Regions from separate parts of the Mesorhizobium sp. M0016 genome, predicted to be linked through region 1. Evidence: predicted binding sites of a transcription regulator. Region 1 holds the regulator's gene; the other holds the start of a gene.
The links. The regulator PhoB, encoded in region 1, activates phosphate uptake and scavenging genes when phosphate is short. The targets are predictions, from matches to a motif close to TGTCATNNANCTGTCAT.

Region 1 (5,049 bases):
GGCATGGTCGCCGTCCTGGCCCGAGACCGGAACCGTTCCGGCAAGGCCCTGCGCCGTCAGCGCGGCGACAACGCCGCCGGCGGTGCCGTCATTGGCCGCAACCACGGCATCGACCTTGTTGTCATTGGCGGTCAGGAACTGTTCCATGTTCTTCTGGGCGTTGGCCGGCAGCCAGCCATCGGTATAGGCCTCGCCGACATTCTTGATCTTGCCCGAGTCGATGGCTTCCTTGAGCACTTCCATCGAGCCCGAGAACAGGAAATCGGCATTCGGATCCGAGCCCGAGCCCTTGATGAAGACATAGTTGCCTTCGGGCTTCGCCTTGAACACTTCGCGGGCCTGCATGCGGCCGACTTCCTTGTTGTCGAAGGTCAGGTAGAAGACGTCCTTGTTCTCGATCAGGCGATCATAGCCGACGACCGGAATGCCTTCGTCCAGCGCCTTCTGCACCGCCGGGCCGATGGCCGAGGCGTCCTGCGCCAGGATGATCAGCGAGTTGGCGCCCTGCGAGATCAGGCTTTCGACGTCGGTCAGCTGCTTGCCGGGATTGGACTGCGCGTCGGCCGAAATGTACTTGTCGCCGGCGGCTTCGATCGCCGTTTTCATCGCCGCCTCGTCGGTCTTCCAGCGCTCTTCCTGGAAGTTCGACCACGACACGCCGATGACCTTGTCCTTCGCCTGCGCGACCGACATCAGCGCCAGCGACATGGCGACACCCGCCAGCATGGCGGCTGCAAATCTGTTCATTATAACCCTCCCTGCGCCGCCCACGGCGCGACAAAACCGGCCCGAAGGCCTGCACAAAGAGGCTCCATTTTTTCGAGCCTCGAAAAAATACTGGTTCAATGATAAGGCACTGTCAACATCGATTATGATGGATTCTGATGGCGTTGCCGAATTTTTTCGAGCTCCGCAATAAACAATGACAGGGCTGCCGGCGTCTGCCAATATTTGGCTGGTGCCGTCGAACGCCTTCACTATCATGAGGCGCGAGGAGGCCGGGAGGAAAACAAATGTCGGTTGGGATCCGCCACGACGATCTGCGCCGTCGCAACCGTGCGATGGTGATTTCGGCCGTGCGCCGGGCCGGCCAGCCGTCGCGGACCGAGATTGCGGCGACCACCGGCCTCAGCCATTCGACGATATCGGCAATCTCGTCTGATCTAATTCAAGAAGGCATCCTGATTGAAGGCAAGCCTGGCGAGACCGGCTCGCTGAAACGCGGCCGGCCGCAGGTCGGCCTTGGCCTCAACCCGGAAGCGGCGGCGGTCATGACCGTGGTGCTGTCGCTGAACTTCCTCTCCGTCACCGTCATCGACTATGCCGGCCAGGTGGTCGCGGAAGAACAGCGCCGGCTCGACACGCTGACCATGCCGCGCGACGAGCTGATCGGCGAATGCGTAGCAATCGTCGGGCGGCGTCTCGCGGACCCGGACCTCGATGTCCAGAGCATCGCCCGCATTGCCATGGGCATCCAGGGCATCACCGATTCGCAGGCGCGGGCCATGCTGTGGTCGCCAATCACGCCACTGACCGACATTGCCTTCGCCGACATGTTGGAAGCGGAATTCGGCATTCCTGCCACCATGGAGAACGACTGCAATATGATGGCGGTGGCCCTGCAATGGCGCCAGCCCGAGCGCTACCGCGACAATTTCATCGCGATCCTCTTGTCGCACGGCATCGGCATGGGGCTGGTGCTGAAAGGCGAACTGTTCACCGGCACCCATTCCTCCGGCGGCGAGTTCGGCCACATGATCCACCGTCCGGGCGGCGCGCTCTGCCGCTGCGGGCGGCGCGGCTGCGTCGAGGCCTATGCCGGAAACTACGCCATCTGGCGCAGCGCCAAAATGATGAGCGAAGATGCCGAGCCGGTCGATATCGGCGACGCTGATATGCGCGCACTCGCCGCGCGCGCCCGCGAAACCGATGGCCCGGAGCGCGAAGCCTATCGCAAGGCCGGTGAGGCGCTCGGCTTCGGCCTCGGCAGCCTGTTTGCGCTGATCGACCCGGCGCCTGTCGCCATGGTTGGCGTCAGCGCCGCCGCCTTCGACCTGATCGAGCCGGCATTGCGCGAAGCGATCGCCCAGACCGCCGGCGGCCAGCACTCGAAATCGATCTCCTTCGACACCGAGCCCAACGAGCTGCCGCTGATCCGCGAAGGCTGTGCCATGCGCGCGCTCGGCTTCGTCGATCAGGAGATTTTCGCGCCGGGCATTCAGGCCAAATCCGGCAAGCATGTCGCCTGAATGGCCGGCAACGGCGCGACGCGCAGCATCCTAGTCTTCCCTGATCGCGTAGCCGGCGCCGCGAATGGTACGGATGACATCCGGCATGCGGCCGTTGTTGACCGCTTTGCGTAAGCGCCCGACATGGACGTCGACGGTTCGCTCGTCGATGTAGATCGTCTCGCCCCAGACATTGTCGAGCAGCTGGCTGCGCGAGAACACGCGGCCGGGATGGCGCATCATGAATTCGAGCAGCCGGAACTCGGTCGGTCCGAGCCTGATCTCGCTCTTCTTGCGGTAGACACGGTGCGACTCGCGGTCGAGCACGATGTCGCCGACCTTGAGCACGCTGGACAGCACTTCCGGCTTGGCCCGGCGCAGCAGCGCCTTCACGCGCGCCATGAACTCCGGCGTCGAGAATGGCTTGACCAGATAGTCGTCGGCACCGGTGGACAGGCCGCGCACGCGATCGCTTTCCTCACCGCGCGCGGTCAGCATGATGATCGGCAGCCGCTCGGTTTCGGGCCGCACTCTAAGCCGCCGGCAGAGCTCGATGCCGGAAACAGCGGGCACCATCCAGTCGAGCACCAGGAGATCGGGCACGTTTTCCTGCAGGCGGATCTCGGCCTCGTCGCCGCGTGTCACCACCTCGACGTGATAGCCTTCGGATTCGAGGTTGTAGCGGAGGAGCACGCCTAGCGGCTCCTCGTCCTCCACGACCATGATGCGTGGCGCGATCATAGGCAGTTCACCCTCATCAGGCCGGCGTGGCCATCGCCGTCTCGTCCTGCTTCGGACGATTGGCGGGCAATTGCTGGCCGGTCAGCACATAATACGCATTTTCGGCGATGTTGGTGACATGATCGCCGATGCGCTCAAGATTCTTGGCGCAGAACAAGAGATGCGTGCAGGCGGTGATGTTGCGAGGGTCTTCCATCATGTAGGTCAAGAGCTCACGAAACACGGACGTGTATTTGACGTCGATGCGCTCGTCGTCATTCCTGAGTTTTGCAAGAGCTGCCGCATCGGTGGCGGCATATTCCTCGACGACGCCTTGCACCTGGATCAGCACCAGCTGCGCCATGGCATCGATGGAGTGCGAGAGGTCGCGCGGCGTGACGCTCAAGCCCACGGTGCCGACGCGTTTGGCGATGTTCTTGGCGAGATCGCCGATGCGCTCGAGGTCGCCGGCCATGCGGATCGAGCCGACCACGGCGCGCAGATCGTTGGCCATCGGCTGGCGCTTGGCGATCAGCGTGATGGCGCGGTCGTCCAGTTCGCGCTGGCGCGCATCCATGATGGCGTCGTCGGAAACGACACGCTGTGCCAGCGCATTGTCCGAATTGAGCAGCGCCCTGGTCGAGCCGCTGACCATCGAGCCTGCCAGATCGCCCATGTCGCGGATCAGCTTGCTGATCTGCCCGAGCTCTTCATCGAAGGAGGCGACGGTATGTTCACCCATGATCTTGGTCCTCGTGCCTGAAAATTCACCCGCCGGACGGCTCAGCCGAAGCGGCCGGTAATGTAGTCCTGGGTGCGCTTGTCGTCGGGGTTGGTGAACATCTTGTCGGTGGCGCCCTCCTCGACGAGATAGCCGAGATGGAACATCGCCGTGCGCTGCGACACGCGCGCCGCCTGCTGCATCGAGTGGGTGACGATGACGATCGTGTAGTTCTGGCGCAGTTCGTCGATCAGCTCCTCGACACGGGCGGTGGCGATCGGATCGAGCGCCGAGCAGGGCTCGTCCATCAGGATCACCTCCGGCGACACGGCGATGGCGCGCGCGATGCACAGGCGCTGCTGCTGGCCGCCGGACAGGCCGGTGCCGGGCTCCTGCAGGCGGTCCTTGACCTCGTTCCAGATCGCCGCCTTCTTCAGGCTCTGCTCGACGATCTGGTCCATGTCGGACTTGCGCTTGGCCAGCCCATGGATGCGCGGGCCGTAGGCGACGTTCTCGTAGATCGACTTCGGGAACGGGTTGGGTTTCTGGAACACCATGCCGACGCGGGCGCGCAGTTCGACGACATCGATGTTCTTGTCGTAGATGTCGTCTTCATCGAGCGTGATCTTGCCGGTCACCCGCGCCGAATCGATGGTGTCGTTCATGCGGTTGAGGCAGCGCAGGAAGGTCGACTTGCCGCAGCCGGACGGGCCGATCAGCGCCGTCACCTGGTTCTGGCGGACGTCGAGATTGACGTCGAACAACGCCTGCTTCTCGCCATAGAACACGCCGACCTTGTCGCCGCGCATCTTGATGACTTCGTTCGACTTGGCGTTCATTTTGTCGCCCACTGCATTCTCAAGGGACTGTTCGGTCATGATGTTCATACCAAATTGCCTTTTTTCTACCAGCGCCGCTCGAACCGGCGCCGGAGCACGATCGCGGTGATGTTCATGGCCATGAGGAAGACGAGCAGGATGATGATGGCGCCGGACATGCGCTCGACAAAAGCGCGCTCAGCCTCGTTTGCCCACATATAGATCTGAACCGGCAGCGCGGTCGCCGGATCGAAAGGCGTCGTCGGATAATCGGCGACGAAAGCGACCATGCCGATCAAGAGCAGCGGTGCTGTCTCGCCGAGCGCACGCGCCAGGCCGATGATGGTGCCGGTAAGGATGCCTGGGGCGGCAAGCGGCAGGATGTGATGGAACACCATCTGCATCTTGGAGGCGCCGAGACCTAGGGCCGCCGAGCGGATCGACGGCGGCACCGCGGCAAGGGCGGCGCGCGTGGCGATGATTATGGTCGGCAATGTCATCAAGGTCAGCACCAGGCCGCCGACGAAGGAAGCCGAGCGCGGCATGCCGAGGAAGTTGATGA
Region 2 (5,049 bases), on a different contig from region 1:
CGTGTTGACGATCTTGCCGTCGATGGCGACGGTGCCGGAAGAAATGGTCTCAAGCCCTGCAATCATCCGCAACAGCGTGGACTTGCCGCAGCCGGACGGCCCAACCAGCACGCAAAGCTCCTTGTCGGGAATGGCGATCGAGACCCCCCTCACCGCCTCGACGCCGCCGGGATAGACTTTCTTCACATCCTTCAGATCGATGGTCGCCATCAGCTTCTCACTTTTCGGTATCGACCAGTCCGCGCACGAACCAGCGTTGCATCAGCACCACGATCAGGATCGGCGGCAGTATGGCCAGCATCGCGGTGACCATGACCAGATGCCATTGGGTATCGGCATCGGCGAAGGAGACCATCTTTCTAAGTGCGATGACGATGGTGTTCATGTCATTGCTGTTGGTGACGAGCAGCGGCCACAGGTACTGCGTCCAGCCATAAATGAAGAGGATGACGAACAGCGCCGCGATGTTGGTGCGCGACAGCGGCAGCAGGATGTCGAAAAAGAATCGCCATGGTCCGGCGCCGTCGACACGCGCCGCTTCCACCAACTCACCTGGGATGGTCATGAAGAACTGGCGAAACAGAAGCGTGGCGGTGGCCGAGGCGATCAGCGGAATGATCAGGCCGGCATAGGTGTCGATCATGCCGAGATCGACCATCACCTTGTAGGTCGGCAGGATGCGCACCTCGACGGGAAGCATCAGCGTGATGAAGATCAGCCAGAAGAAGACCATCCGAAGCGGAAAACGGAAGAACACGATCGCATAGGCCGAAAGGATCGAGATGAAAATCTTCCCCACCGCGATGCCGAGCGCCATGATCGTGGTGTTGAGCAGCAATCGGCCGACACTGACGCCGCCGATGCGGCCGACACCGCCGAACAGCGCCTCGCTGTAATTGTTCCAGACCTGGTCGCCGGGCAAAAGAGGCAATGGCGGCTTGAGGATGGTCTGCAGCGTCTGCGTGGAGGCAACGAAGGTGTAGTAGATCGGGAAAGCGACGATCAGGATGCCCAGGATGAGCACGGCGTGGGCGATGAGGGCGCGAAGCGGGGACTGACCAATCATCGCTCGCGCTCAACCGTAGTGGACTTTGCGTTCCACATAGCGGAACTGGATGGCCGTGAGTGAGATGACGATGACCATCAGGATGACCGACTGCGCGGCCGAATCGCCGAGGATCAAATTGACGAAACCGTCATTGTAGACCTTGTAGACCAGCGTCTCGGTGGCCTTGCCTGGCCCGCCGCCGGTGACGGCATGAACGATACCGAAAGTGTCGAACAGCGCATAGACAGTGTTGACGACCAGCAGGAAGAAGGTCGTCGGTGCGAGCAGCGGGAAGACGATGGTCCAGAAGCGCTTCGTCTCCCCGGCGCCGTCCATGGCCGCCGCCTCTATCAACGTCTTCGGCACCGCCTGCAGCCCGGCGACGAAGAACAGGAAATTGTAGCTGATCTGCTTCCAGGCAGCCGCAGATACCAGCAGGATCATGGCTTGGTTTCCGTTGAGCAAGGGATCCCAGGCGATGCCGAGACCTCTCAAGGCGTAGGCCAGCGAACCGATCGAGGGGTTGAACAGAAACAGCCACAACATGCCGGCAATCGCCGGCGCCACCGCATACGGCCAGATCAGCAGCGTGCGATAAAGGCCTTTGCCGCGCACCACCTTCTCGGCCATGACGGCAAGCAACAGGGCCACACCCATGGCGACCATCGCGGTCGCCAGAGAGAACACCAGCGTGACTTTGATCGAGTTGAGGTAGGCCGGGTCGGCCAGCACCTTGCGAAAATTGGCGAGCCCGACGAACTTGCTCTTCAGCCCGAACGGGTCTTCCCTAAGCATCGACTGGTAGAGCGCCTGCCCGGTCGGCCAGTAGAAAAAGATCAGCGTAATGGCGAGTTGCGGCGCCACCAGCAGGTAAGGCAGGGTCTTGTTGGGAAAGACGACGCGTGGAGACAGGGTGATTCCCTCGCTGTTCAGGAAATCGTCCACGCGGGTCCGCGTGGACGAGGTTCAACTGACAATCTCTTCAGTTTCCGATCGCTTCCTGAATCGCCTTGTTGCCGCGTGCGACCGCGTTGTCGAGCGCCTGCTGCGCAGTCTGCTGGCCGGCCAGCATCTTCTCGAACTCCTCATTCTCGATGTCGCGCACCTGCGGCAGGTTGACGAGGCGCACGCCCTTCGAGTTCTCGGTCGGCGCCTTGCCCAGCATCTGCAGGATCGGCGTCTCACGGCCCGGGTTCTTGTCATAGAAGCCGGACTTCTTGGTCGCCTCATAGGCAGCGAGCGTCACCGGCAGATAACCCGACTTCTGATGCAGATACTCCTGCACTTCGGTCTTGGACAGGTAGGAGAAGAACGCCGCGACGCCCTTGTATTCCTCGTCCGATTTGTTGCCGAACACCCACAGGCTGGCGCCGCCCGGCGTGGTGTTCTGGGGCGCGCCCTTGGCGTCACTATCATAGGGAAGCTGGCCGATGCCGTAGTTCATGCCCGACTTGACGATGTCACCGAGACCCCCCGACGATTCGGTGAAGATGCCGCATTCTCCGGCAAGAAAGATCTGCTTGGCTTCGGATGTACGGCCGCCATATTTGAAGGTGCCGTCCTTGGCCAGGTCGGCGAGCGCCTGGAAATGATTGACGAAGATCGGCGCATTGATCTTGAGCTCGACGTCGGTTCCGGCAAGTCCGTTCTGGTTGGTGCCATAGGAAACGTCGTTCCAGGCCGCGAAGGCCTCAAGGTGGATCCAGGTCAACCACGTCGAGGTATAGCCGCAGGAAGCGGCGCCGCTCGCCTTGATCTTCTTGGCGGCTTCCCACACCTCGTTCCAGGTCTTTGGCGGGTTGTTCACATCAAGCCCGGCCTTCTGGAAAATATCCTTGTTGTAGTAGAGGATGGGCGACGAGGAATTATAGGGGAAGGACAGCATGGTCCCGTCCGGCTTCGAATAGTAACCGACGATGCCGGGCAAATACTGGCTCTTGTCGAAGGTCACGCCGGCGCTGGTCAGCACATCGGCCACCGGTTTGATCGCACCTTCGGCTGCCATCATGACGCCGGTACCCACGTCGAACACCTGGATGATGTCGGGCGCTTGCCCCGCACGATAGGCAGCGATGCCGGCATTCAGCGTTTCGGGATAGGTGCCCTTGAAAACAGGGAGAATTTCATAGTCGCTCTGGCTGGCATTGAAATCCTTGGCGATCTTGTCGACCACCTCGGCATTCGCGCCGGTCATGGCATGCCACCAACTGATCTTGGTGGCGGCGAAGGCGGAGGTGGTGGAAAGCAGGGTCAAGGTGGCGGCAACACCGGCCGCAAAGCCGAACAACTTCATGTTTCATCTCCCGTTTGTCATTGGCGAAAGGGGCACTCCCGCAAAGGCAATATGTGTCGCTGATGACAATCGGACAACGGATTTGTTGCTGTTTCGTGAATTTCATACCCGGCTAACTTCGCGCCCCCTCGCCTTGCAACGAGGACAGAGAGAAATGCCAAGCCGGCTCAGCGATAGAATGGGGCATGGTGGGCCTGCAAGGATCGCCGACCGCCCAGCGATGCGTGAAGGGCCCGCGTGACAGCGCCACGCACCTGCACCGTGCGGCCGCCATACCGGCGCTCGGCCAGATCGAGATCGGCCGAGCGGCATCGCGCCAGGCGCTGCTGTAACCGTGTGTCTGGAATGAGACAGGATCGCCGCAAGGTACAACCCGAAAAACCCGCTGTAGTTGTAGTTCGCATAACCGATTCTTCGTCAAGCGCGGCATACTAATCAAGTGGACGGCTTGATTGCTGTGGGAGAGCAGGTGGGGCGAGATGCTGACGGTCTATAATTGTATCGTGCATGAGCACGATCTGAGACTGGTCGCACTGGCAGCGCTCATTTGCGGTATTTCTTCCTTCTCGGCGGTCAACCTGCTTCGCCATGTCGACCGCTCGAGCGAGCGCAACCGCTATACCTGGCTGATGATAGCAGCCACTTCCACCGGCTTCGGTATCTGGGCGACGCACTTCATCGCAATGCTTGCCTTTTCTCCCGGAATCCCCAACGCCTACAATACGGAAATGTCGGCGCTTTCGCTCGCCGGTTCCGTCGCCCTGACCGCTGCGGGCATGTGGATCGCCACCTTGCGCCGGGGCATCGACTACCCTCTGGTCGGCGGCGCGGTCCTCGGCGCTGGTATCGCCGCCATGCACTATATCGGCATGGCCGCCTTCGAGGTCGAAGGGCGCATCGTCTGGAACCCGCTGCTGGTCGGCGTCTCGGTGCTGACAGGCGTCACCCTCGCCGCGCTGGCGCTGCTGGTCGTGTTGCGACGGCCGTCCATGCAGGCCACAATCGCCGCCGCCATCCTGTTGACGCTGGCGATCTGCAGCCTGCACTTCATCGCCATGGGCGCGGTGTCGATCTTCCCGGACTCCTCCATCGAGATATCGCAGTTCACGGTCGAACCGGTGTCGCAGGCCTTCGCCGCCGCTGCAGTCAGCATGGCTATCCTGGTGCTTTCAGCCGCAGCATTGTGGATCGACCTTCGCTTCCGGCGTCACAAGCTCGAGGCCGAGCGCATGCACGGCCTCGCCAACGCCGCCGTCGAGGGGCTGATCGTCTGCGACGGCGCCCGCATCGTCAGCGCCAATGACAGCATCGCCGCGCTAACCGGCATTGCGCCGGAAGTGCTGAACGCGATGCTGCTTGGCGATCTCTTCGGCGAACGCACCGCGGCCGGCATGTCCGACTGCAGCGGACAGGCACAGGAAGCGGAGCTCAGAGCCCATGACGGCGCCACCATCCCCGTCGAACTTATCGCCAGGAGCATCGACTATTGCGGCAAGCGGCACAGCGTGGTCGCCGTGCGCGACATCCGCGAACGCAGGAAGGCCGAGCAGGAGATACTGCGCCTCGCCCATTTCGACCCGCTGACCGGGCTCCCCAACCGCCGCAGTTTCTCCGGCCGGCTCGAGGCCGAAATTGCCGCAATGGACCGCGGCGGCAAGGGCGGGCATCTTGCGCTGCTGCTGCTAGACCTCGACCGCTTCAAGGAAGT

Region 2: the regulator PhoB is predicted to act here: its motif matches at 3,404-3,420, upstream of ugpB (sn-glycerol-3-phosphate ABC transporter substrate-binding protein UgpB).

The regions. Positions count from the first base shown of each region.
Region 1 covers NZ_JAMYVM010000015.1:53,361-58,409, forward strand. The annotation lists gene xylF (D-xylose ABC transporter substrate-binding protein) at 1-747, opposite strand, end outside; gene NKJ88_RS20930 (ROK family protein) at 1,014-2,249, shown strand; gene phoB (phosphate regulon transcriptional regulator PhoB) at 2,280-2,969, opposite strand; gene phoU (phosphate signaling complex protein PhoU) at 2,986-3,690, opposite strand; gene pstB (phosphate ABC transporter ATP-binding protein PstB) at 3,732-4,556, opposite strand; gene pstA (phosphate ABC transporter permease PstA) at 4,574-5,049, opposite strand, start outside.
Region 2 covers NZ_JAMYVM010000004.1:326,603-331,651, forward strand. The annotation lists gene NKJ88_RS08885 (sn-glycerol-3-phosphate import ATP-binding protein UgpC) at 1-210, opposite strand, end outside; gene ugpE (sn-glycerol-3-phosphate ABC transporter permease UgpE) at 218-1,066, opposite strand; gene ugpA (sn-glycerol-3-phosphate ABC transporter permease UgpA) at 1,076-1,960, opposite strand; gene ugpB (sn-glycerol-3-phosphate ABC transporter substrate-binding protein UgpB) at 2,031-3,341, opposite strand; gene NKJ88_RS08905 (bifunctional diguanylate cyclase/phosphodiesterase) at 3,821-5,049, shown strand, end outside.